2 regions of the Oceanobacillus aidingensis genome follow, and region 2 is predicted to be linked to the other one. Evidence: riboswitches for the same ligand, from Rfam matches in the RefSeq annotation. Region 2 holds a riboswitch; the other holds the start of a gene.
What was found. Region 2 has a riboswitch for lysine ahead of ACFO3P_RS13305 (Na+/H+ antiporter NhaC family protein). Riboswitches for the same ligand answer to the same signal wherever they lie in the genome.
Positions count from the first base shown of each region.

Region 1: linked by a shared signal. The riboswitch ahead of dapA (4-hydroxy-tetrahydrodipicolinate synthase) and the one ahead of ACFO3P_RS13305 (Na+/H+ antiporter NhaC family protein) in region 2 are both predicted to bind lysine.

Region 1 is NZ_JBHSFT010000049.1:308,669-321,042, reverse strand. It holds gene ACFO3P_RS20940 (CAP domain-containing protein) at 16-1,110, opposite strand; gene ACFO3P_RS20935 (DUF819 family protein) at 1,379-2,602, opposite strand; gene dapA (4-hydroxy-tetrahydrodipicolinate synthase) at 2,774-3,655, opposite strand; lysine riboswitch at 3,908-4,088, opposite strand; gene cysK (cysteine synthase A) at 4,279-5,205, opposite strand; gene ACFO3P_RS20920 (PH domain-containing protein) at 5,209-5,634, opposite strand; gene ACFO3P_RS20915 (5'-3' exonuclease) at 5,934-6,830, opposite strand; gene ACFO3P_RS20910 (dynamin family protein) at 6,827-10,459, opposite strand; gene ACFO3P_RS20905 (sodium:solute symporter family protein) at 10,897-12,374, opposite strand, start outside.
Region 2 is NZ_JBHSFT010000020.1:20,687-33,060, reverse strand. It holds gene ACFO3P_RS13325 (hypothetical protein) at 272-544, shown strand; gene ACFO3P_RS13320 (bifunctional metallophosphatase/5'-nucleotidase) at 622-2,016, shown strand; gene ACFO3P_RS13315 (YunC family protein) at 2,144-2,452, shown strand; gene yunB (sporulation protein YunB) at 2,586-3,383, shown strand; lysine riboswitch at 3,447-3,622, shown strand; gene ACFO3P_RS13305 (Na+/H+ antiporter NhaC family protein) at 3,896-5,458, shown strand; gene ACFO3P_RS13300 (sodium-dependent transporter) at 5,676-7,199, shown strand; gene ACFO3P_RS13295 (methionine/alanine import family NSS transporter small subunit) at 7,214-7,315, shown strand; gene ACFO3P_RS13290 (M23 family metallopeptidase) at 7,589-8,599, opposite strand; gene ACFO3P_RS13285 (YhcN/YlaJ family sporulation lipoprotein) at 8,592-9,137, opposite strand; gene ACFO3P_RS13280 (YutD family protein) at 9,281-9,556, shown strand; gene ACFO3P_RS13275 (hypothetical protein) at 9,628-9,876, opposite strand; gene ACFO3P_RS13270 (amidase) at 9,940-11,370, opposite strand; gene ACFO3P_RS13265 (DUF86 domain-containing protein) at 11,555-11,992, shown strand; gene ACFO3P_RS13260 (helix-turn-helix transcriptional regulator) at 12,023-12,374, shown strand, end outside.

The DNA.
Region 1 (12,374 bases), on a different contig from region 2:
ACTTAATCATCCCCATTAGTTATTGAAAAAATTCTCAGTATAAAACGGCTGATCACTTTCATTAAAGTCCACGCCAATCCCTAGATGGCTGAAATCCCGATGTAAAATATTTTCTCGATGCCCCTCCGAATTCAATAATCCCTGATGCGCAAAAACACTGCTGAATTGCCCATATGCAAGGTTCTCCCCTGCACTTAAGAATGAAATATCATCTTCCTTCATCCGGTCAAAAGGAGATTGTCCTTCTAAATTAGTATGGCTGAAAAATTGATTTGCGGCCATATCTGTACTATGCTTTCTCGCTGTTTCTCTTACTGCTTCATCCCATTCTAAAATAGACAGCTCATGCTTTACGCGAGTTGCATTGGTCAAATCAAATAATTGATACTCCAAGCCTTCTTTTAGAGCCTCACTGCCAGGTGTATAAAGGGTGCTTTTGGCAGATTCCATATCCTCATCTATTAACTGAATTGCTGTTACTTCTTCTGATTCATGCAGGTCATAAAAAATGGTTGCGTAGGTTCCATCCATATGATATACATCATATTCGCCTTCGCTTTCAATTTTATAATTAAACCAGCCATTGCGGATCATTTCTTCCGGCTCCCCTAATGTCTCGTTTACAAACGACTTGGAATCTCCCAAGGCAATACCCTGCTGAGAGGATAGTAAATCCTGATTGGTAAAGAGTCCACGCACCATGTCTTGTTCATCATAAGCAACCATCATAAAGTTTTGATAGTTTTCATGATAGGTGAACCATTCCACTCCATACTCATTCTCACTTTGCCGCTTAGCTTCACCATACATTTCTTCCACCTGTCCTCTTGTGTCACCTATCTCTACATTGCCAACGGAGAATGATTGTTCCTCCGGAGTAGTGAGCTCCGGTGTTTCTACTTGTTCATACGAGGTGCCTGTTTCAGAATCAGTAAAGGATTGAAAAAAAGAAGTTGCTTCATCTGCTACTTGACGGAAGTAAAAGTCATTATCTATCGCTTCTGAAACAAAATCGCTTGCAGAGGAAAACGTATCACTGACAGCATCGGGGATGACATCGCGGACCGGGTCTTCCCATAAAGGCCTTGTCCAAATGGCTAACAGTATCATAAACAGCAATAATAATAATCGCTTGAAAATAGCTATCCCAACCTTTTTAAATACTTTAATGCAGCAGAAGGATTACCGCTGCTATTCTATTCTTTACGAAATCAACCTTGGCTAACCCTTAAAAAATAGTCAGCCCGCTGACTTATATAAATTATACTATCTCCAAATTACTTTCAACAAATCTAAACCTTTTTTATTCAGGAAAACGTCAACGTAAATGAAAAAATCCGCTTCTGTATTTATAACAGAAACGGATTTTCTATTCTTCCTACATCAAGGTCCCAAACCACACTGCAAGGAAAGTTCCAATGTAGTTTCCAATAATATAACCCAGTGTCCCAACAATTAATATCGGACCGACTAATTGCCTCCATCCTTTCGCAATCGCAAACGCGGCTGCAGTAGTTGGTCCGCCGATATTTGCATTGCTTGCCAGCAGGATTTCTTCTAAACTCATCCGGAATAGTTTTCCAAAAATAAGAGACAGCGTTAAATTGATTGCTACAATAATAAATGCAAAAACAAGCAATAATGGTGCCGTTTGAACAATTAACGTGATAGAAGCAGGTATTCCGATTACGACAAAAAAGATGTGAATCAGATACGTTCCTATTTCCTGACTGCCATTTAATCCGGAAAAATAATTTGGAAATACTGCTAAAGCGACAAAGGTAAGCGTCGTTAATACTAAATACTGATCTCCGATAATTCCATTCAACAGATTATTGAAGAAAGAAGCCTCTTCTCCACTTGGAATAATCCCGGCAAAAAATTCGGCAATTTTTAAGGAAACTATAACTAAAAAAAAAGCTGTTCCAATCGAAAGTGCCATGTCCTTCAAAGAAACTTCTTTCCTTTTCCAGAAGCTTTCTGCCAACGTTTTATCATCATCCGATTGATTCTTTTCTACCTCTTCCACATGCGGCGTCGGGTAACGTTTACGGATAAAATGAAGTGCAGGAATCATCATTAGAATAATAAACAGCAGTGCCATCATTAAATTATCCGCAACAACAGCGGCAGAAATAATTTCCCCCGGGGTTTCGAATTTAGCTGCCATAGCAGCAAAGTTCACGCCTCCTCCAATATAGGAAGCACCGAAAATCCCACTCAATTGGTCTAAAAAAGGTATGTGATTCTGTAAAGTAAAAAATGCAATAATCGTTCCTGCAACTGTGCCAATGGAGCTCAATAGGAAAATGAGCAACAATCTGCTGCTTTCCTTCCATATTTTTTTAAGATTAACGTGAAATAACAAAAGCGGTATTGCTAACGGTACAATAACAGACCATACTGCATCATATACCGGCGATTCTGTGGGAATAATTCCAAAGTTGGATAAAGCCATCGCCCCGACTAATGCAATAATGGCCCCAGTCACCTTGGAAGCCCAGCTGTAGCGTTGTTCTAAAAAAATACTGACAGACGCCCAGATAATGATAATCCCCCAAAGCGTAATGCTATCATCTGCTTGAATCAATGTTTCTTTCATCCACTCCCCGCCCCTTCTCTATTTTCGGTTGTATGTATCATATTTTACCACTTCATTTTAAATATTTGTTAGGTATTGTGGAGTGTTTTTTTGAAATTAACCTATCATGATGCAGAAAAATCCCCATCAAAAAAACCTCTCTAACCATTGTCAGAGAGGTTTTCAACAGGATTATTTCACTTGCTCTAATAACGCTAATTTATGGTTTAACGCTTGCAGCTGCTCATCATTTAATGGAAGCAGCGGCAAGCGAACACCGCCGACATGGACACCATTGCGATTTAATGCTGCTTTTACAGGAGCTGGACTCGGTGCTGCAAACATTTCCTGCATGACCGGCAGAATCCGCTGATGTATGGAAGCAGCTTTTTTCACGGCTCCCTGCTCATATGCAGCAATCATTTCCTGCATTTCATTGCCGATAACATGCCCGGAAACCGAAACAATGCCTATAGCTCCAACTGCAAGAGACGGAAGGGTCAAAGCGTCTTCCCCGCTGTATACAGAAAAGCTTGCATCTGTTTGGGCCGCCATTTCAGTTATCTTATCCATATTGCCGCTTGCATCTTTGATCGCCACAATATTATCAACCGCAGCCAAACGAATAACGGTATCTGCCGCCAGATCAACAGAAGTTCTGCCAGGCACATTATATAGCATGACCGGCAGCTGAACGGAATCAGCCACTGTTTTAAAATGCTCATATAAACCGTCCTGAGAAGGTTTATTATAATAAGGCGTTACAAGCATAATCGCATCCACACCAGTTTTTTCAGCTGCTTGTGATAACGCAATAGACCCTTTCGTCTGATTAGAACCGGTGCCCGCAATTACTGAAATTCTTCCATTTACTTTTTGTACCGTATGTGAAAATAATGCCAGTTTTTCTTCATCTGATAAAGTCGGTGACTCTCCAGTTGTTCCAGCTACCACCAATCCGTCTGAACCATTTTCGATAAGATGCTCGATTAACTGATCTAATGCCCCGTAATCAATTTCCTGCTGTTCGTTAAATGGCGTTACCATCGCCGTAACCACTTTTCCAAAATTCATAACAACACACCCTTTATATAATATCAACATTCTTTGATGAAAAATAGACGGATAGCACCGAAGTAAAGTGCCTTAAAAACTAGAGGGTGGAAAGTAATAAAGATAAGCAGAATCCGTATTATTGTTTGTTATTATTGTTTGTTCCAACTTTTTCAGGGTCCTTTTCTCTTATCATCATGCATTACTTCAATTATTTCCACAAAATAAAAAGCACCAACGGAGACCGCTGCTGCTTAAACACTTAATGTCCTCTCAGCTGATAGCCCTCCACATAGTTTCCTATATGACAGCACTGGATTTATTCAATACCAGTACCAGTATAATAAGAATAAGGCTTATTATACTTCGGCAAATTCCCCTTTCCATATGCTTCATCGTCAGCCTATTCTGTCTCAGCATATTTACTAATGGTTTTTGCACCTCTACCGTTCACCTATGAATAATGAATTTGTCTGTATTATAGCAAGAATAACAGAGAAACACAATTGAAAAATAGAGGTTTTTTCAAAAGAGCCAAAAAAGCTTTACAGCGTGCGCATCCTCCATGGTGTTAAAAAAACATGATGAAGTTTCTTTACTGGTAAACTATGCAAAATAAAAAAATAGGTGATTCCCCCGCCCCTCTATTCTTCCTCTTGCAGAAAACCCATAGACAGGTATCTTTCTCCGGTATCAGGTGCGATACAAACCACCTTTTGCTCAGGTTCCATGCGCTTGGCAACTTCTGTAGCTGCATAAATAGCAGCCGCTCCTGATGGTCCGACAAACAGGCCTTCCTTTTGGGCAAGCTCTTTTAATAAACTTAATGCCTGCTCATCATTGATTTGAATGATTTCATCATAAACCGATGTGTTTAAGATTTCAGGAACAAAACCCGGGCTGGTTCCCACTAATTTATGCGAACCAGGCTCTCCGCCGGATAGTACGGGAGAACCTTTAGGCTCCACCACAGCAATATGCAAATCCGGAATATAAGATCTTAGCGATTCTCCTGTACCTGTTACAGTTCCTCCTGTACCCGCAGTACAAACAAACGCATCCAATTGATGATTCAAATCATTTAAAATCTCCAGTGCTGTTGTATTACGATGCGCATCTGGATTTGCTATATTTTTAAATTGCTGTGGAATAAAACTGTTTGGTATTTCTTGTTGCAATTCTAATGCTTTTTGAATAGCGCCCGGCATTTTTTCACTGCTTGGTGTTAAAACCACTTTGGCTCCATATGCTTTCAAAAGATTTCGTCTTTCCTGCGTACTATTATCCGGCATTACCAGAATCGCCTGATATCCCTTTGCAGAGGCAGCCATGGCCAATCCGATTCCAGTATTTCCGCTTGTCGGCTCAATAATCGTATCTCCGGCCTTTATCAGTCCTTCCTGCTCAGCAATATGAATCATATGCACTGCAGCCCGGTCCTTCACACTGCCGCTTGGATTAAACATTTCCAGTTTCACATATATCTTTGCAGCATTTTCAGGCTGCAGTTTATTTAGTGTTATCATAGGAGTATCTCCCACGAGCTCTGTAATATTATCCGCTACTCTCATTTTTTATTCTCCTTCCTCATCCTTTAATAAACGTTTATCTACTGAAATATTTGGATTTAACTTCGCCAATTCTTCTACAAAAGCAAGCTTATCCTTGGGCGAAATAGCTATCAGATCATATTTTCCGCTTCGAATCTGGATACGGTCCAATGATAATGCCGGTGCAATTAGCGGCATCTTAGATTGAAGAATCAATTCCATATTTTCTATATAAATCGTTTGCCGGATAGGGCCATAATAAACAATTAACCGATCTCTATCAATTTTATATCCCGTGCGGAACCAGAACCAGAGCAATATACCGCATAACAGCAGCATAATCGCTACATTGATCACCTGGCCCCTGAATAGGGGAATGAGCACCCCGCTAATCACAATAGCCCAGAGAACGATTGCCATCCATTTATCCTTCTTTGATTTAAAATACATTCAATTCCCCCATTCATTCGAACAATATTCCTTCTTTTATTATAGCTTTTGTATGACTTTATACCAAACTTCAGCAATCCGTTTCTGTTATTTTTTTAACAATAAGGAAAACTTATACTGACTCACAATATGTTCTCTAAAAAGAACAAAAATAATTTCAGGCTTTATAGAAAGGAAGATATACTAGAGGTTATGTACATTCTCATCCGAAACAGAGAGTACAGACAAAAGCAAAAAGAGGGGTATTCTCTATACCCAGGGGAGGTACAAAGGATACCCCAGTTTATTCTAAAGATAAATTAAAACGATACAGATGTTTGATCCTTTATAGGTGCCAGTAACCGGTCTACATGCTTCCATTCCAGCTTATCTAATGCTGATGTCACTTTCTCTTCTTTAAAATTCCATTTAGAATCCTCTAAATCACAACTAATCGGAACATCACATTTAATTTCGGCAAGCGTCCGGGATAAATAGAGCATATCCATATCTGTCTGTAATTTATTTTGCACCCCTTTTGGAAGCTTTTCTATATTATTTACTAATTCATCAATGGTTCCGAATTCCTGTAATAATTTCAAGGCTGTTTTTTCTCCGATTCCTTTTACCCCTGGATAATTATCCGAGGAGTCTCCCATTAACCCTTTTAAATCTATAATTTGTGCTGGTGTAAGTGCTTTTTTCTCATAGAAGTTATCTTTATTAAAGACTTCATAGTTCCCCTGACCTTTCCGCATAATAATCACGCGGATATTCTCCTTGACTAATTGCAGCAAATCCTGATCTCCTGACAAAATAAACACATCATTTTCCGGATTATACATATTGGCAAGGGTTCCCATGCAATCATCTGCTTCAAAGTTTTCTAAACCGATATTAGGAATATCAAAGGATTCTACTACTTCTTTTACTAAATCAAACTGCGGAATCAGTTCCACCGGCGGTTCATCCCGATTGGCTTTATAGCCGTTATACATTTCTGTGCGGAAGGTTTTGCTCCCCATGTCCCAGCAGCAAACCACATGAGACGGTTCAAATGTATGAATGGCATCTGTTAAATAGCGTAAAAACTGATAAACTCCGTTTGTCGGAACTCCTTTTGAATTATACATAAAATTTCCGCGGAAAGAAGTGGCGAAGAAGCCCCTAAACAGGAGCGCCATGCCATCTACTAATAAAACTTTTTTTGTTGTCATACTTCATTTCCTTCCTCTCTGTATCCAGTCAGGATAACATCCATCTGTTGTTTCATTTCCATTAAATCATCCATATCCACCTCTACAAACAGACGGTCAATAAATTGCTGATAAAGGACATCCGCTTCATGTACAAGCGTTGTTTTTTCCTGTTCTATTCCTTTATCCCACTGCGCTTGGTAAGAAGACTGAATTAACCTTCCGCCTTCTTCTACAAATGCTTGGATGTCTGATTCAATAATTGTATAAAGCTGTTCTTTGATTTCTTCTTTTTGATTCTGAACAAAGAAGGTTTTCGTATCTTTAAACTTAGCAAATAATTTTTGCAGCTCATTCTGCTTGTTGATCGATAGTTTTATCGTTATATCCGGTGTGTCAAAAGCCGTCATATCCCACTCCGAAATGGAAAAAACCGGATCCAGTTTTTTCGCTTCTTCAATCATTTCTTGCTGATTGGTTTTTAACAAGCTTTTTAACAGCTGTTCTATCCGTAAAGAAATCGCTAATAATTCCTGATGCAATTCAGATTCCATGTACTGAACCAGCTGTTCAAATTGCTTTGTGAGCTGTTCCCGTCCTGTTTTTCCAGACTCTGTAATGGTTGTCGGGTTATAAATTTCTTTAAACAGGTCATGAAAACGGATGGTAAAACGTCCATTCAAAAAGTACGTTTGCTTTTCTAATTTCTGATGCCAGCGGTTTTCGGTCGAAGAGATATCCCGTTTTTCTACATGTTGAACAAGTTGCTGATACGCATTCTCTAATGTTTCTTTCCGTTTCTTTTTTGCAGATTGATCCAGTTTTAAGGATTGGATAAATTGGTCCAATGCCTCCCCGGAACGTTCAATATCGCTGATTGCAGCTCTTTTCGCAAGGGCAGTTAAATCATGGTGAATAAAGTCATAGAACCGTGTTTCAAAAGCCTCCATCTGTTCGTTCAAGGTCTTCTGGTCTGTTTTTTCTGCCAAAGAAAGCTTGCTGGAAACTGGATAAAGACGTGGAAAACGAATTCCCAATTGCGCTAATTGTTCTTTAACATAAGTGGTTACCAGATTTAATTCTGCCAAATTGCTGGCAAGGTCTGCGGCATTGACGATGAAGAACATTTTATCCAGCTCAAATACATCCTTTACACGTCCCAGCTGCATCAGAAAATCTTTATCTGCACGGGATAAAGCATGATTATAGTAGGTCACATATAAAATAGCATCTGCATGCTTGATATATTCAAAGGATACATTGGTATGTCTGGCGTTAATCGAATCTGCACCCGGTGTATCTACAAGCGTAATTCCCTGCCTTGTTACTTCACAATCATAAAAAAGATCCATCGATGCAATATAACACGCTTTTTCTTCATCTGTCACATATGACTCAAAATCATCGAAGGTTATTTTTATCGGAGTGCCAATTGCCGGTTTTGCCTCTTCATAACCTTCCAGCATCGCACGTAAATAAGCCTGATACATTTTTGGCAAACGCGCATCTGTCAGCACGTTCTCTGTTTTCAGCCATGTAATCAGCTCATCCAGAGAAGCTTCCGGCGGTTCACACTCTTTTGCCAGTGTTTGAATATCGTCGGCCAGCATTTCCTCGGATTTAAAGGTTACAATAACATCCCGGTGCTGATTTTCACTGGTAACCGGACGAATCCGATTGACCGCAGCGGTTGTCGGATTCGGGGAAACCGGCAAGACACGTTCCCCAAGAATGGCATTGGCAAAGGATGATTTTCCGGCACTGAAGGCACCAAATAAAGCAATCGTATAGGAACGCTCTGTCAGAGATATTTTTCGTTTCTTTAAATCCTGCTGGTAGCTTTCAAAGCCCGGCAATTGAATCAGCTGCAATACATGATCAATATCACGGACGACATCCTGAGCTGTATTATCATGCCATTCCTTCTCTAAGGCTTCTTGTTCCTCCTCAGGCTCATCTGCCGGTATTTCCTCATTAGATATTTCCAAAGCAGCTGTGCCCTGCTCTGGAATCACTTGGCGGGCTTGCAGCTCCTCCTTCATTTCCGTAATAATTTCTGCCGGCACTTCCGGGTGTTCTTCCGCCTCATCTAAATAGTTGAAATAAGCTGACTCTTCCTTTTCAAGCGCCTGATTAGCCTTTCGTTCTGATGCTTTCTTCTGCCATTCCTCCAATGCTTGTTTTAACTCATTTAATTTACTCTCATTTTTATTTTCAAGTTCTTTTTTCACTTCATTAGCCAGCTGTCTCATCTGTTTCTTAAAATATGATTTTAAACTGGCTGCAATTTCATTTGTATAATTTAAAACATAGTCGCCGTTTATCGTAGCACCTTTACGCAAATTATTTTCCAGCAGCTCATCACTTAATGTCCATTCCAGGAAAGAAACTCCTTTCTCCTGATAGGAAGAGTCGAGCTGGTTGCTTTCAATATACTCATACCACTTATCACGAAGCTTCCATTTTAATGTTGTCTCGACATTCTTTTCTAAAGCTTCCATGAAATTTTGTTTTCGTTCTAATTTAGCTTCTTTTGTTTTTTTGCTGCTAGTGAATAACCCGCCGACCTTAAAATCAGGCTGTACAGATTCTAAATATTCCTTCGCAAGCTCTCTTAAATCAGCTGGCATCAGATAAGCATTTTTCGCAGTCTGATCCACCTCCGTTAAAAAACCGGCTGCTATCTTTTCCGGCTGCTGCTCCAGATTTTCAATTTCGTTTGTTAAGCTTTCTATTTTCTGAGCCAATAATGCTTCATCAACGTCATCCAGGGATGCTTTCTGATTCGACATTTCCCGATGCACCTTTTCTTTATGGTCACGCACAATTTGTCGAATGCTTGCCTCCATCGTCATATACTCATGCTTCGATTGCAGCATATGAAACACTTTATCTTTCAGCTCTGACCACTCATTGTGCGGTGCTTCCGAATTTTTAAGAGATGTGTAGAAAATGGAAGAAGGGTGCAGATTCCATTGATCAAACGTTTGTTTAATTTTTTTATCAAATTCGACAAAAGGCAATTCTGCTTCATTATGCTTGTCTATCTGGTTGATAACAATCATAAATGGCAGTTCATTTTCCTGCATTGCCTGTAAAAATAATAGATTCACTTCGGATTGCACATGGTTATAATCCGTTACATAAATAAGATAATCCGATAAATGAAGTGAAGCTTCTGTCAGCATCCGGTCCACGTCATCTGCAGCATCGATTCCCGGCGTATCTAAAATAGCCGTATCCTGCGGCAAAATGTTATCCCCTGTGCTGATGTGCATTTTTTTTATATCATTTTTATTAGTCGCGAACTGCTTGATTTGCTCCAGGTTATACGGTTCGTGATATTCCACCACGTTTCCATTGTGATAAAACACATTGACAGCACCTTCTCCAGATGAGATTTTAACAACATTCGCACTGGTAGGAATCGGACTGTTCGCTAAAATTTCTTCCCCTAATAAATGGTTGATTAAAGAAGACTTCCCCGCAGAAAAATGACCTGTTAGGGTGATAATAAACTCTTGGTTAACGTATTTTTCCAAGATATCAAGCATCTTATCTGCATTTACCTGATCTCCCTTGTTTTTCATTTCATTATAGAGAAACGCAATTTGTTGTTCTGTTACCCTTTTTTCCATATACGTGATCACAAGCCTTTACCCCTTTTTCAACTTATTCATATCTACTTTTAACGTCTATGACGTTTCTTTCTGTCTTTACGAGGTGTGGTTTAAGTACTTTACATAACACCTTCATTATACGCAATATTTGTTTTGATTTCTAGGTGCTAATCAGATTCTGATAAAGTGAAACTGACAAGCCTTCTTTGTTTTTAAAACGGGTGTCTTACAAAAGCCCTTCTATGGGACGAGCAAACACAGTATGCAAACACAATAACATATAAATAACCCCCTGCAGGCAGGAGGTTATCAATCTATTACTTTATTATTTAACAGCATGTTATGATTATTTTATTTTCTAAAATAGCCTTTCCAAAGGGAGATACCGATGATAATAAGACAAAAGATAAATCCGTAAAGCCATACGGAAAGCATCGGATTAACAAACATCCATACTCACCCCCTCTTTAATTTGCCCGGACCTGATTTTTTTCTGTTTCCTTCTCTTGTGGTAAAGAAGGATTTTTCAATATTTTTGCCAGAATCGTAATCGTTGCTATACCAATAAAAGTAGCCGCAGCGCCTGCAGACATGGTACTTGGGATAATACCAGTAAAGTAAATAAAAAGGTAGGAAAACAAACCTGCTGCCATCGAGATTTCTGCCGCTCTCGCTGGAGCTTTTTTCTTACTGTAGATAGCATGTAATATCGGTCCCATCGTTCCTGCAGCAATGCCGGAAATCCCAATCCACATGACATCGCCCATATATGCGGGCGGCCGTAATACAATTAAAAAGGCGATCAGCCCCACCAGTGGAACAGCTAGACGGCTGATTTTGAGCGCAATTTTCTGCGCCTTCTCATTGCTTAGCTTGATAATTTTCTTTTTCACGAGGAATTTCAGGAAAATGTCGTTCGCGAACACCGTAGAAATGGAGACGAATATCCCGTCCGTCGTGGACATGGCTGCAGCAAGAATAACGATTCCAAAAAGAGCTACAAAGATTGCCGGAAAGGCCCAAACTACGTACTCCATCAATGCTAAATCAGCGGCTGCAACATTGTCCCCAAGCGCTGTTCTGCTGTATAACCCTCCAAAAAGAACAAGCAGACAAAAGGCTGCGGTAATAACATAGGTTAGAATCATTTTTCCCAGGTCTCTTTCATGCTTTAAGCCAAGCACTTTATTGAATAAATGAGGTGCAGAAGCAAAGGCCCACTGAATAATAATCGCGCCAGATATTGCTCCAAACGAATAGAAATGGAGCGAATCAGGGTTAAATACGCTTACTAAATTCCCATTCTGCACGCTGAGATTATCTGTAATGCCAGTGAAGGTTGCTGTAACACTTCCTTCCCAGAAAATAATAATTCCGGAAATAAATATAGCTAAGCCTGCAATTGCCATCATAACCGCTTGGACAGCATCTGTATAAATATCAGCAAATGCTCCTCCGGCATAAACATACAGAACAACAATGACTGCGATAAATATCAATCCGCTTGTATAAGACATTCCCAAAAGGTATTCAAAAATTCTTGCTCCTGCTACAAACTGAGCTGCTATATAAAAAATGTTAAAAAGTAAAATCAGCCCAGTTCCCACTCTTAAAATATCACTATTATAGAAGTCACCAAGCCAATCCGGCAGGGAAAGGGACTTTTGTTTTGTATTCAGCTTTCTTACTTTTTTAGCTACCATCAGCACTCCTATTGGCCCGCCGCCGATCATCGCCAAAAACAGCCAGAGGTTAGACAATCCCCAGTCATGAGTCCATCCCGGGTAACCCAGAAAAGTTGCTGCACTTAGATAAGTAGCAGCAAAGGACAGGCCCAGTACATAGGGTCCCAGACTTCCGCCGCCTGTAGCGAAATCACTGATGTTTTTCGTTTTTTTAGCACTTATGTAACCAAGGATCAGCATGACAGCTAGAAATATTGCAA
Region 2 (12,374 bases):
ATCGTAAAGCTTTTGATGCTTTTATTGTAGAGAAGTAATCTTAAAAATTAATAAGATACCAACTAAGATAATTAAATTAATTAACAAACTAATTTAATTTTAACTTTGGAAGATTGCTTTGGCAATAGGGAAAAAGTATATTTGGAGGAAACCCTTTCGTAAACCTATTTAAAAAAACAGTTTTATCTTGGAAACATGGATTCTTCTATATAAAATAAAATCAATGCGTTTGTAAAAAACTCCCTCGCTTTCATCTATCCAGCAATGTGATATGATTACAGTAGAAAGTTGGTTTGCTGGTGGTATTCGTTATTCTTTTTTTCGGCAGTTAAAAGGAAAAAAACCACGAAATGTAGATGCTTCTGAAAAAGAATTTCGCCAGGCGGAAATGGGAACGGAAATATATACATATAAATTTCAAATTATACCTGCTGTTGCGCTTGGCAACATAGAGTGGGCATATGTGCTTTTCTTTATACCGGGGGAATGGATTGGGGCAAACTGGGTGCGTTCACCAATCAAAAAAATTCAAGTTCGCTCTTAGAGCTGCTTTTGAGAATCTTATTAATTGTGATGGGGATTCGCATGATTTTACAAGGAATTGGTTAGGGGCGATGAAGTATGTCAGAAGAGAAAGTTTACTTTTACTATACAAATGATTTACATAGTCATTTTGAACAATGGCCTAGAGTAACAGCCTTTTTAAAAGAAAAGCAGGGCCTGCGGAAAGAGAATAATGAAGCTGCCTTTACAATGGATATAGGAGACCACGTTGACCGCTCTCATCCAATTACAGAAGCTTCAAATGGGTTAGCCAATGTGGAGCTGCTGAATGAAGCAGGCTATGATATCGTGACGCTGGGAAACAATGAGGGGATAACGCTTTCCCATCAAGAATTATATCAATTATATGATAAAGCCGATTTCCAAGTGGTCTGCAGTAATTTATTCAGCAGAGATGAATTGACGCCATTTTGGCTGAAGCGGACACACACTTTTATGACAGAAAGCGGGATACGGATAGGTGTCTTAGGTTTAACGGCACCGTTTAATGCCTTTTACGAGCTGCTTGACTGGCATGTAGAAAATGAATTTGACATTATTGAACGTTATATAGAAGACTTGAAAAAAGAATCGGATATTATTGTGCTTCTTTCCCATTTAGGAATTTCCGTTGACCAGGAGATTTCCCGGCGTTATCCGGCAATTGATGTGATTATCGGGGGACATACGCATCATCTGTTAAAAGAGGGTGAACTGGTAAATCAGACCTTAATCACTGCAGCGGGAAAGCATTGCTACTATATCGGTGAAGTGGAGCTTATTTGGGATCATAAGGAGAAAAAAGTAATTTCGAAGGAAGCAGCAGCAATCAGTCTGCAGGATACAGGAAAGGATTTGGAGACGGAAGAACATTTACAGCAGCTATTACAACAGGCTGACCAATATCTGGGTCAGGCGGTAGCAAGTGTAGAAAAGCCGCTGGAAGTAAACTGGTTTGGAGAAACCCCCATTATTGATTCACTGACTAAAGTGCTCCGAAGATGGACCAATGCGGATATAGCTATGCTGAATGCTGGCGTGCTGTTAGATTCGCTGCCTGCCGGGGCAATCACAAAAGGGGATATACACCGAATTTGCCCTCATCCAATCAATCCCGTCCTTGTGGATTTAAAGGGGGATCAAATCATAGAAACGGTCAGAGCGGCATTATCTCCTGCTTTTACAGAATTAAAATTAAAGGGCTTTGGTTTCCGCGGGGAAATCTTAGGGAAAATGATTTTTTCAGGCATTCAGGTCGAGACAGCCTTTCATCGGAATGGGGAAGTGTATGTGAAGCGGGTGTATACTGAAGATGGTTACCCTATTCATCCAGACAAAGTATACTATGTTGCTACTGCAGATACTTTTACTTTTGGCCAGCTCCTGCCGGAAATTGCCCGTTCTGCAAAAAAACAATATTTTGTCCCGGAATTTTTGCGTGACTTATTAGTATATGCTGTCAAACAGCATTGATTCATTTCCATTCTATCACGGAGAGCCGTCCGAAAATTCCCGCTGAGTGAAGTTTCGTTTTATGTGTGACGTTCTTTAGCCCCTCTGCATACACTTATCACGAGAGAAAAACAGAGGGGGCATTTTTATGATTACGGTAGAACCTCTTGAGGTGGATGGAATTATTTTTACAGCAGTGAGTGTGGAATTGCCGCAAACAACCTTATTAACAATCAGCAATGATGTAGGGTATATTATGTGTGCAGCGCTCGATGTGGATATTTTTAATGAAATACCTAAGCTGAAAGAAAGAAACGTTATCGCCGGCCGGGCAATGGGAGTAAGAACCATTGATCAATTGCTGAACGCTCCGTTGCAGAAAATAACAGATGCATCGAAGGAGCACGGCTGGGAAGTCGGGATGACAGGAAAAGAAGCATTGCTTAAAATATCATAATACATGGAAAGACACTTTTTTTGTTCTTGCAGGGGACAGAAGAAGTGTCTTTTTACATGTAAAACCAATCCATTTTCCTTTGTTCTAATTCCCTTCCATAATTGCATAAATTATTACGAAGGGGGTTGTTGCATTGAAACTTAAAAGAAGATATCGATTTCGAAAGCGAACGGGAAGAAAAAGAAGAATGCCCCCCTCTCGACGCTCCATTCTGATGCTGACGTTAATTTTATTCTTTGCAGTAGTGGGCTTTAGTTTTTATTTGATAAACGTCAAAATTGAACCGATTGTTATTGATATTGCCAAACGAAAAGCGGATGAATTTGCTACGAGAGCGATTAACTCCGCTGTATATTATGTAGAGGAATATGGATTTGAGGATATCCTGAACATTACCTATGACAATGAAGGAAATTTAGTAACATATAACCGAGATCCTGCAGTTATCAGTGAAATCAACCGGGTAGCTACTGACCGGGTAGAGGAGTATTTTGCGCATGTGAATCGGGGGGAGCAGCTTGAATTTGAGCATAATCTGCATGAGCCTTATGACTATGAGGGCGGTGCGGATGGCAGGGTACAGATTGATCCTACGCTGATTGAGATTCCTTTAGGGCAAGTAACGGGAAATTCTGTACTGGCTAATTTAGGTCCTAAAATTCCTATTAATATGGAAGTGGTTGGAGCAGTGCGGACAAATGTGGTCGAGGATAAAGAAGAATTTGGGATTAATGGAGCTTGGGTTTCCCTGTATATCAATGTAGAAGCAGATGTACAAATTATTGTGCCATTTACCTCCGAAGTTAGAACTGTACATACCGAGCTTTATTTAGATGGAGGCGCAATTATGGGAAAAGTGCCTGATTTCTATGGCGGGGATGGAAATGCTCCTGATATTGCCGTACCAAAAGATGATTTGCAGAGTGACTGAATATGTAGTATAGTACAAATTAGTTGAGAAGATATTTATAATTGAATAAAAACCTTATCAGATCGGTGAGGTAGAGGCGCAGATTAGATGAGTATCCGGCAGGAGAATGACAACGAAGATTGCTGGAGAAAGGATAGTTTGCCGAAGTATATAAAGAGGTCATGCTTTATATTGCTGGCATATTACTGAAAAAGTATTATGCTGTCATGTAATGATTTACATGGAGAACTACTGATCGAAATGGAGGATAACGTGAATTGGTGAAACAATGATAGGTTATTTTCTATCATTGTTTTTTTGCGTTTTTAAAGGGTAATTTGTATATGTTTTTACTGTGAAACAGTACTTGAGTATGATAGATATCCCTGTGTCTTACTTTCCTATTTCGAATCGGTTATATGCACGTAATTATTTCAAAAGGAACTGCAGTTTCCATTATTCATTACGCGTCGTTGACCTTATTCAAAATGCTTAAATACTCAGCTCGAAAATAAATCGTTGGAGGTCTTAACATGGAAGGTACGTTTTGGTCACTGATACCTGCAATTGTCATGCTGATATTAGTGGTGTTAACAAGAAAGGTTCTTATCTCAATAGGAACAGGGATTGTTGTAGGAGCATTATTATTAAATGATTTCCATATATGGGGAACATTAAAAGAAATATGGACGGTATTTTATACAATTTTTTATGCAGATGGAGCCTTGGAGATGGGGAATCTATTATTAATCAGTTTTCTTCTCTTTCTGGGCGTGCTTACTGCGTTTCTCCAAGCTTCTGGCGGGGCTAAAGCTTTTGGAGATTGGATGCTGCGCCGGGTGAAAACACGTACCGGTGCGGAAATCATGACTGCTGTAATTGGATTGATTATTTTTATAGATGACTATTTTAACAGCTTAGCAGTTGGACAGATTGCAAGACCTGTAACAGACAGGCAAAAAATTTCCCGGGCGAAACTGGCATATTACATTGATTCCAGTTCTGCTCCCGTTACCGTAATCGCACCTATATCAAGCTGGGGAGCCTATATTATTGGTATTTTAGGCGGGTTATTTGCAGCAAATGGAATTACAAATTTGCAGCCGATTGAAGCATTTATACAAATGATTCCATTAAACTTTTATGCGATTGCTTCGATTGTTCTGGTGTTTATTGTGGCGTATTTTCATTTTGATATCGGTCCGATGCGCACGCATGAAAAAAGAGCAAAAGAAAAGGGAGAACTGCTGGATCCAAAAAGAATTCAGGTTTCTGGGGATTTAGGTGATATTTTTGATCCGCATAAGGATGGAAAAGTATTTCATTTAATTGTTCCTATCATTGTCTTATTTATTGTTACCGTCCTTGCTATGATTGTGACAGGGATTATGGAAACAGAAGGGAGCGCATCTATCCTTGATGCCTTTGCCAATACGAATGTTAATCTTTCCTTAATTATTGGCGGTGTTGCAGCTGTTCTTACTTCTATTATTTTTCATATGCAGCAAAGAAAACCGCGCTCAGACATGGGACGTATTTTTATTGAAGGCTTTAAAACCATGATTCCTGCAATTAATATTCTCGTTCTTGCGTGGATGATTGGTTCGATTATCGGTGCTTTAGAGACTGGAAGCTATTTAGCTGGTTTAGTAAATAATTCCTCTATTTCTGCAGATTTTCTGCCGGCTATTCTGTTTATTATTGCCGGTTTAATGGCTTTGGCAACCGGGTCATCATGGGGAACTTTTGGCATTATGCTTCCGATTGCAGCGGAGGTTATGGCGAACACAGATATGGGGCTATTTTTACCTGCATTAGCGGCTGTATTAGCCGGAGCAGTGTTCGGTGATCATTGTACACCTATTTCTGATACAACAATTTTATCTGCAACCGGAGCCGGGGCGCACCATATAGACCACGTTATTACACAGCTGCCTTATGCTTTCATTGCTGCTTTTACTGCTTTGATTGGTTTCTTGGTTATTGGACTAACTCATTCTACGTGGTTAGCTTTAACTGTAACGCTTGTTCTTTTGGCTGGGATTGTCTGGATTACTCATTTCCTGATTAATAAAAATAAAAAGAAGGCATCTTAACAGAAGGCTTGGAATACATTTTAGTATTCCAAGCCTTTTATGATGTAATAAGGGTATTGCAATTAAATCCTGCTATTTCCATAATTAGATATTTGACAAAAATGTCAAAAAAGCTATAATACAAGATAAATAGTCTGAAAGTAATGATTTTTGTTATTATTCTTATTTAATGCGCTTTCATTCTGTTGTTATTCATTAAAAAAGGGGGTTATGATGGATGGAGAGTCGATCACAATGGGGAACAAGGGCGGGGTTTATTTTAGCGGCTGTCGGATCAGCAGTTGGTTTAGGAAATATATGGAGATTTCCTGCTGTTGCTTATGAAAATGGCGGCGGAGCATTTTTTATTCCTTATCTATTTGCTTTACTGACTGCGGGTATTCCAATTTTAATTATGGAATTTACCATGGGTCAAAAGTATCGGGGTTCTGCACCTTTGACATTTCGAAAAATGAATAAGAAAACAGAGTTTATTGGATGGTGGGCAGTACTTGTTGCTTTTGTTATTTCAACATATTATTCGGTAATTATTGCCTGGGCAATATCTTATTCTATCTTTTCGTTTAATCTGTCTTGGGGAGAAGATACAGAAGGATTTTTATTTGGGGAGCATCTTCAATTGGCGGAGATTCCTGGGGAAATAGGCGGATTGGTACCGGGAGTAGTTATTCCGTTAGTGATTGTTTGGCTATTGGTGCTGGGAATTTTATTCCGCGGTGTAAAAAAAGGAATCGAGGTTGCAAACCGGATTTTTATTCCTTTGCTTCTCATCGTATTTATTATTATTGTAATAAGAGCAGTCACGCTGCCAGGAGCAATGAATGGATTGAATGCCTTCTTTACACCTGATTTCAGTCAAATTTTGTCACCAAGTGTATGGATTGCAGCATATGGACAAATTTTCTTCAGCTTATCGATTGCTTTTGCAATTATGATTACGTATTCAAGTTATCTCCCTAAAAAATCTGATATTACCAATAATGCATTTATTGTTGGTTTTGGAAATTCCGGCTTTGAATTATTAGCGGGAATTGGGGTGTTTGGAATATTAGGATTTATGGCATTTTCTGCCGGTGTCAGTGTGGATGATGTCGTCGCTGGCGGGGTCGGTCTTGCTTTTGTTGTCTTTCCGGCCATTATCAATGAGTTGCCGGCATTTAATGGATTGTTCGGAGCGCTCTTCTTTATCTCATTGACGCTTGCCGGAATTACATCTCTTATGTCCATTACAGAAGCGTATGTAGCAGCATTGGTAGATAAGTTTAAAATCACACGATCGAAAGCCGTTCTTTTCGGAGGCGGTCTCGCAGCATTGATTTCCTTATTATATGCTTCCAGAGGTGGCTTGTACTTCTTAGATAATGTCGATTATTTCATTAACCAGTTCGGAGTTGCCATGATCGGTCTTGTCGAAGTTGTCCTGATTGCCTGGATTCTTCGTAAAACCAATATGCTTAAAAATCATGCTAATGAAATTTCAGATATCCGTTTAGGTTCCTGGTGGACAATCAGCTTAGCTATGATTACACCAGTAGTTATGGGTTATATGATGTTTGGGCTGTTTAAGCAGAATTTATTAAGAGAGTTTGATACAGATACCGGGAACTATGAAAATTACTCGAATGCCTTTATCAATAATACAGGCTGGGCCGTAGTAGTAGGTGTGTTAGTTCTTGGAATTATCCTGGCAGCTTTGAAATGGAAGTCAGAAAATTCTCTATCCGATTATGAAGATAAATAGGAGGGAAGATGCGTATGGGTGCTTCAGCTATCATTGTAATGATTATCGGTATTGTTGTGATATGGGGCGGATTAGCAGCTAGTATTTGGAACGCTGTCCAGAAAAGTAAAGGATAAGTGTTACTCTTATTTAAACTTAAGAAAAGCCAAGAGAATAAATTGGTCTTTAAAATACTGGTATTCTTGCCGAGTAGATGTCCGCTCCGGGAAGTCGCTTTCCGCGGGTAACGGCTTAGCTTAAGCCGACGGAAAGCGTAGTGTATTTCTGGGGTCGAAGGTTATTCATTCCATGAAACCCGTTGGAGCGGCTATCCTCAATATTTTATTTAAAAAGGTGTGTATCCTGTTTTACAACTGGGATACACACCTTTTTCACGGATAGGATTGTTATTAATTATTTTTCTCCATCCGTTCCCATTTCGAGATATAAGGATAAGGATCAAATGAAAATTCACTGTATCCATTATCTTTATACATGCCATAATGCAGGTGCGGCGGGAATTTTCCAGAAGTTCCAGGAGGGCCGTAACCAGTAGATCCGACGCTGCCTAACACGTCTCCCGGTTTTACTACCTGGCCTACTTTTACATCATCCTCATAGCCGCTCATATGTCCATAATAATGATAAATATTATAGATATCCCGTATACCAATACGCCAGCCTCCATATAAGTTCCATCCCATCATTTCGACCACACCATAGGTTGTTGAGCGGACAGGGACGCCGTAGGATGCAAAGATATCGGTCCCCTCATGGATGCGCAAGCCGCCAAAACCGCGGCGGTCTCCCCACGTACTGCGGTAACTGTAATTATAATCTGTATCTAAAGGAAAGGCACGATCTGTCAGGTTGATTTCGCCAAAATTTTGAAACACTTTGGCGGTGTTCATGATTGTCTGGACAGTCAAGTCACGTTTATAATGCTCCCAGAGTGCGATTTTAACATCATCCTTATGCAGACCATATGCTAAGATATGATTTGCCATCGTATAAAGGATGTCTTCAGGATCATCGGGATCTGCCTGGCCATCACCATTTCCGTCTTTACCAATTCCGCCAAATTGTCTGATAACTCCCTGTTCTGTTGATTTAGCTGCATTTCCCAGCCCAAACCATGCGGTCTCTTCAAATTGTATGGAAATAACCTTTTCTTCTTCTGAGGAAGAGAGTGTGTTACGTTCGTAATTATCCATTGCAGCAAAATAATACCAAGGGACCTGGGTAAGGCTTTCTACCTTTTTGAATAGAGCCATGCGGTCTGTATATATTTGATCCTCTGATTCTGCATGGACAACAGCGGTGGTTTGCATAAAGGTAAGAAAGCAGCACATAATCAGGACCGTAGTGCGAATTCTAGCCAGATAAATCACCTCCTTATGGGATAAGTATTTTTTAATCATCCTTCTTCATCGTGTCGACAATTTCCTGTACCAGAGGCCCGGTATCTACATCTTCATTCTCCATCACAGAATAATGCAGGGTTTCAATGTTTTGAATCAAGCTTCTGTTATTAGAAGCATGAATCGTATAATAGCCAGGCAGTACAGACATTGCTGTTTTTTCTGCATTATCAATTGCCATTTCTTTGGATAGGTTATCTGAAGCTTCAAAAGCAATCAAAGCTTCTTCATCCGTTACAAGCGTGGCTACTTCTTTAAAATCAGGGTTCTGTAATAAAATGCGGGTAATCATATCAGCCATCTCTTCCCGGTCTACATGAATCTCTTTTGGTTCTGATGTATTATCTTGATTAAATTCATCCTGTGTATAACGGACAAAACCAAGCTGATCACGAGATGGCGAATTCGTGTTTGATTCCATCTCCGGGTTTCTGTTTTTTGGATCTAATGGGTCAGAATCGGAGTTATTTTGATCTGTTGCACAAGCTGCAAGCGTTATAACAAGGCTTAATAAAATGATTCCAAATCCTTTTTTCATCTTTAAGTCTCCTTTCCAAGAACTATTTCTTACATCTTAGTTTTGGAAAACAAGCGTAAATCATGCAGGTAATTTTTTCTGGTTTTTCTAACTGTTTCTGTGATAAACTAAGAATAATTGATAAGGAGTGTGACTATTCTCTTATGATTGAGTTAAATGGAAAAACATATGAATTAATTGAAGAAAATAAAGAAGGCTTTGAAGCAGAAGCTGTGAAAGAGCGCTATTCAGAGGTTTTATCAAAATATGATTTTATCGTAGGCGATTGGGCGTATGAACAGCTTCGTTTAAAAGGGTTTTATCATGATAATCATGCCAAAGCACCAATAGATGCGAAAATCAGCTGTTTTCAGGATTATATTTATGAATACTGTAATTTCGGCTGTGCTTATTTTGTTTTGAAAAAGATGCAGAAATAAAAGAAGTTCAATCTATCTTCTTATGGCTAAGAAGACATTTTGAACTTCTTTTTTTATACAGCAGGAAAGCTTTAATTATCTTTTTCTTCGAGAGGATGGGCTCCGGGAGCTCTTCGTTGCAGCTTTTTATGCTGTTTTTTGTCTGCGTAGGTGAAGGCACTTGTGCGCTGCTGGCCTTCTTCCCAATCTGTTGACTTTCCAGAAACCAAGTCATGTTCACGAATATCAGATCCAAAAGGCCCTTCGGGAAATTCCTCTGGAATGAGGGCATCATGCTGTTTTTGAACGGTTGAATGCTCTTGATAATCTTTTTTTGGCATCGTTATTTCCCTCCCGTTAGTTTGTAGTTTGTGCAGATGGAGGGAAATCTCGCCTTCTAATAATTACCTGTCTGTCACCTCTGCCAGCTTATACCCGCGAAAGCGTTTCGTAAGTAATTTACCCAGACGAAAAATGGCATCCTCATTACCAATACTGCTGATAATTTGTACGCCGATGGGCATGTTTTTCTCGTCTTCTCCAACTGGAATAGTCAGAGCAGGAAGCCCCCATACATTCGCATAGGCAGTATAAGGCATGTATTGCAAATAGGTTTTACGGATAGAGAAAATCTCTTTAAAAACCTGCCCGTGATCTAATGCGGACTGATAATACACGGGCATTATCAGCAGCCTTTTATCTAAATATGTTTTTAACAGCTCGTCACCCTGCTGAATGATATCCATTATTTCCCGGACTCTTTTTTGCGAAGGTTTAAACATTTTTGCTCCAATAATGGCCCAGGATAAATATGGGTGGACATTCGTACGCTGTCTCAGTTTCTCTTTTAAAAAGGAACGCACTAATCCGGAGCGGTCATTATTAAAAGCTTCATCTTCAACCAATTTACTTCCATTAATCGACATGATTTCCTGCCATATTAAGGCACTGTCCCTAAAATAAGGCGGCATCACCTGCTGGACATTGTAAATTCTTTCAAGAAAATTTTCCAGCTGCCCTAATAAATTCCCTGTTCTTGTGGAAAGCGGATAGCCTGGATTAGCTGGTAATATTTCTATTTTAAATTCCTGCAATGTCTGATGCTTGAAGTGGCTTGGAGATAAAATTTCATAAATAAGCTGCATATCCTCTACAGATTTCCCCATTGGCCCGACTGTCAGCATCCGATGTTGCAGTTCATGCTGGACAGACGGAAAATGGCCTTCTGTGGAAATGGTATCCTTCCCGGGTTTGAAACCGATAACTCCATTAAAATGAGATGGAAAACGAATGGAACCGCCAATATCTGAACCAATCCCGACAGCAGACCCGCCGGAAGCAAGCAGCGCACCTTCACCACCGCTGGAGCCTCCAGCGGTTTTGGTGATGTCCCAGGGATTATTTGTTCTGCCATATAACTTATTATCCGTTTCCTGACAGAAGCAAAGTGCAGGCGTATTTGTTTTTCCGAGTATAATAGCGCCCTCCTGCTTTAATTGCTGAACAACTTCTGCATCCTCTTGATAAATAAGGTCCTGACGGTGTTCTAAGCCTGCTGTAGTTTTCATTCCCTTCACATGAAAGCACTCTTTGATGCTGATGGGAACTCCGTGTAATTTACCCAGAGCCCCATTATTCTGCAGCAGTTCATCTGCTTCCTGAGCCTCTTGCAGCGCTTCAGTAAATCTTTCTTCAACAACTGCATTAATGGAAGGGTTAATCGCTTTGATTTGTTCAATAAAAGCTGTTACAGCATCTATAGAGGTTAGATGCTTCTTTTTAATTGCGGATGCTATACCCGTGGCATCCATTTTTAAAATATCTCGCTTTTCCATTCGGCATTTATCTCCTTCACACGTATTAGACTTACTATATCACGTTTTTTGAAAAAGAAGGAAAGATTCGCTTCTTAATTCTATACTTTATCAAGAAAGTTCAGTGAAAATACATTACAAATTATGATATGATAATAGTAGTATGGAAACATCCTTTAGTATAGACGTTTTTGGGGGAATCATAATGTATTTTGTAGATCAGGAAAAAATTAATCAGACATTGACATTTATGAATGAGATTTTAGATACGTTAAAGAATCATTCCTATCACAGCCCAGTAGAATATCTTGCGTTGGAGCGCATGGCGCATGTCTTTATCGAAGGTGTGCTGGATGTAGGAAATATGATGATAGACGGTTTTATTATGAGGGATCCGGGTAGTTACGAGGATATTATTGACATCTTAACAGATGAAAAAGTTATTCCTGCGGAGGAAGAAGCAGTATATAAAGCTCTGATTCATTGGCGTAAACCTTTAGTACATGAATATCAGGCAATCGATCATCAAAGTCTGGAGCAGTTTTTTGAAGAGCACGCAGAGGTATTTACCTATTTTTCAAAGCGGATTCATACATATCTGCAGAATGAACTAGGCGTAGCAAATGCTTTTTCAAATAAATAAAATGTATGTTTAAAAGGGGAGGGCAAGCGGATGGGGAAACGTGTCTCGACAAAGGATAAGGTTATCCAGGTATTGAAAGAGCAGGGTACGATAACGATGGATACACTGATGGCCCATTTTACTATCTCAGAAACAGCTGTCCGGAAGCAGATTCATACGCTTGTGCAAGAGGGATTTATTGAGGTGCAGCAGCATAAAAAAGAGATTGGACGGCCGTATCATACTTATCGTTTAACAGAGAAAAGTCAAGAAAGTTTCCCTAATCGCTATAAAGAACTCTCTTTAGACCTGCTCCATGATTTAGAAGCATTACAGGGAAAACAGCTAATCAGCGAGCTTTTAAAAAAACAGTCAACGAAGGAAAAAGAGCAATTAAAGAAGC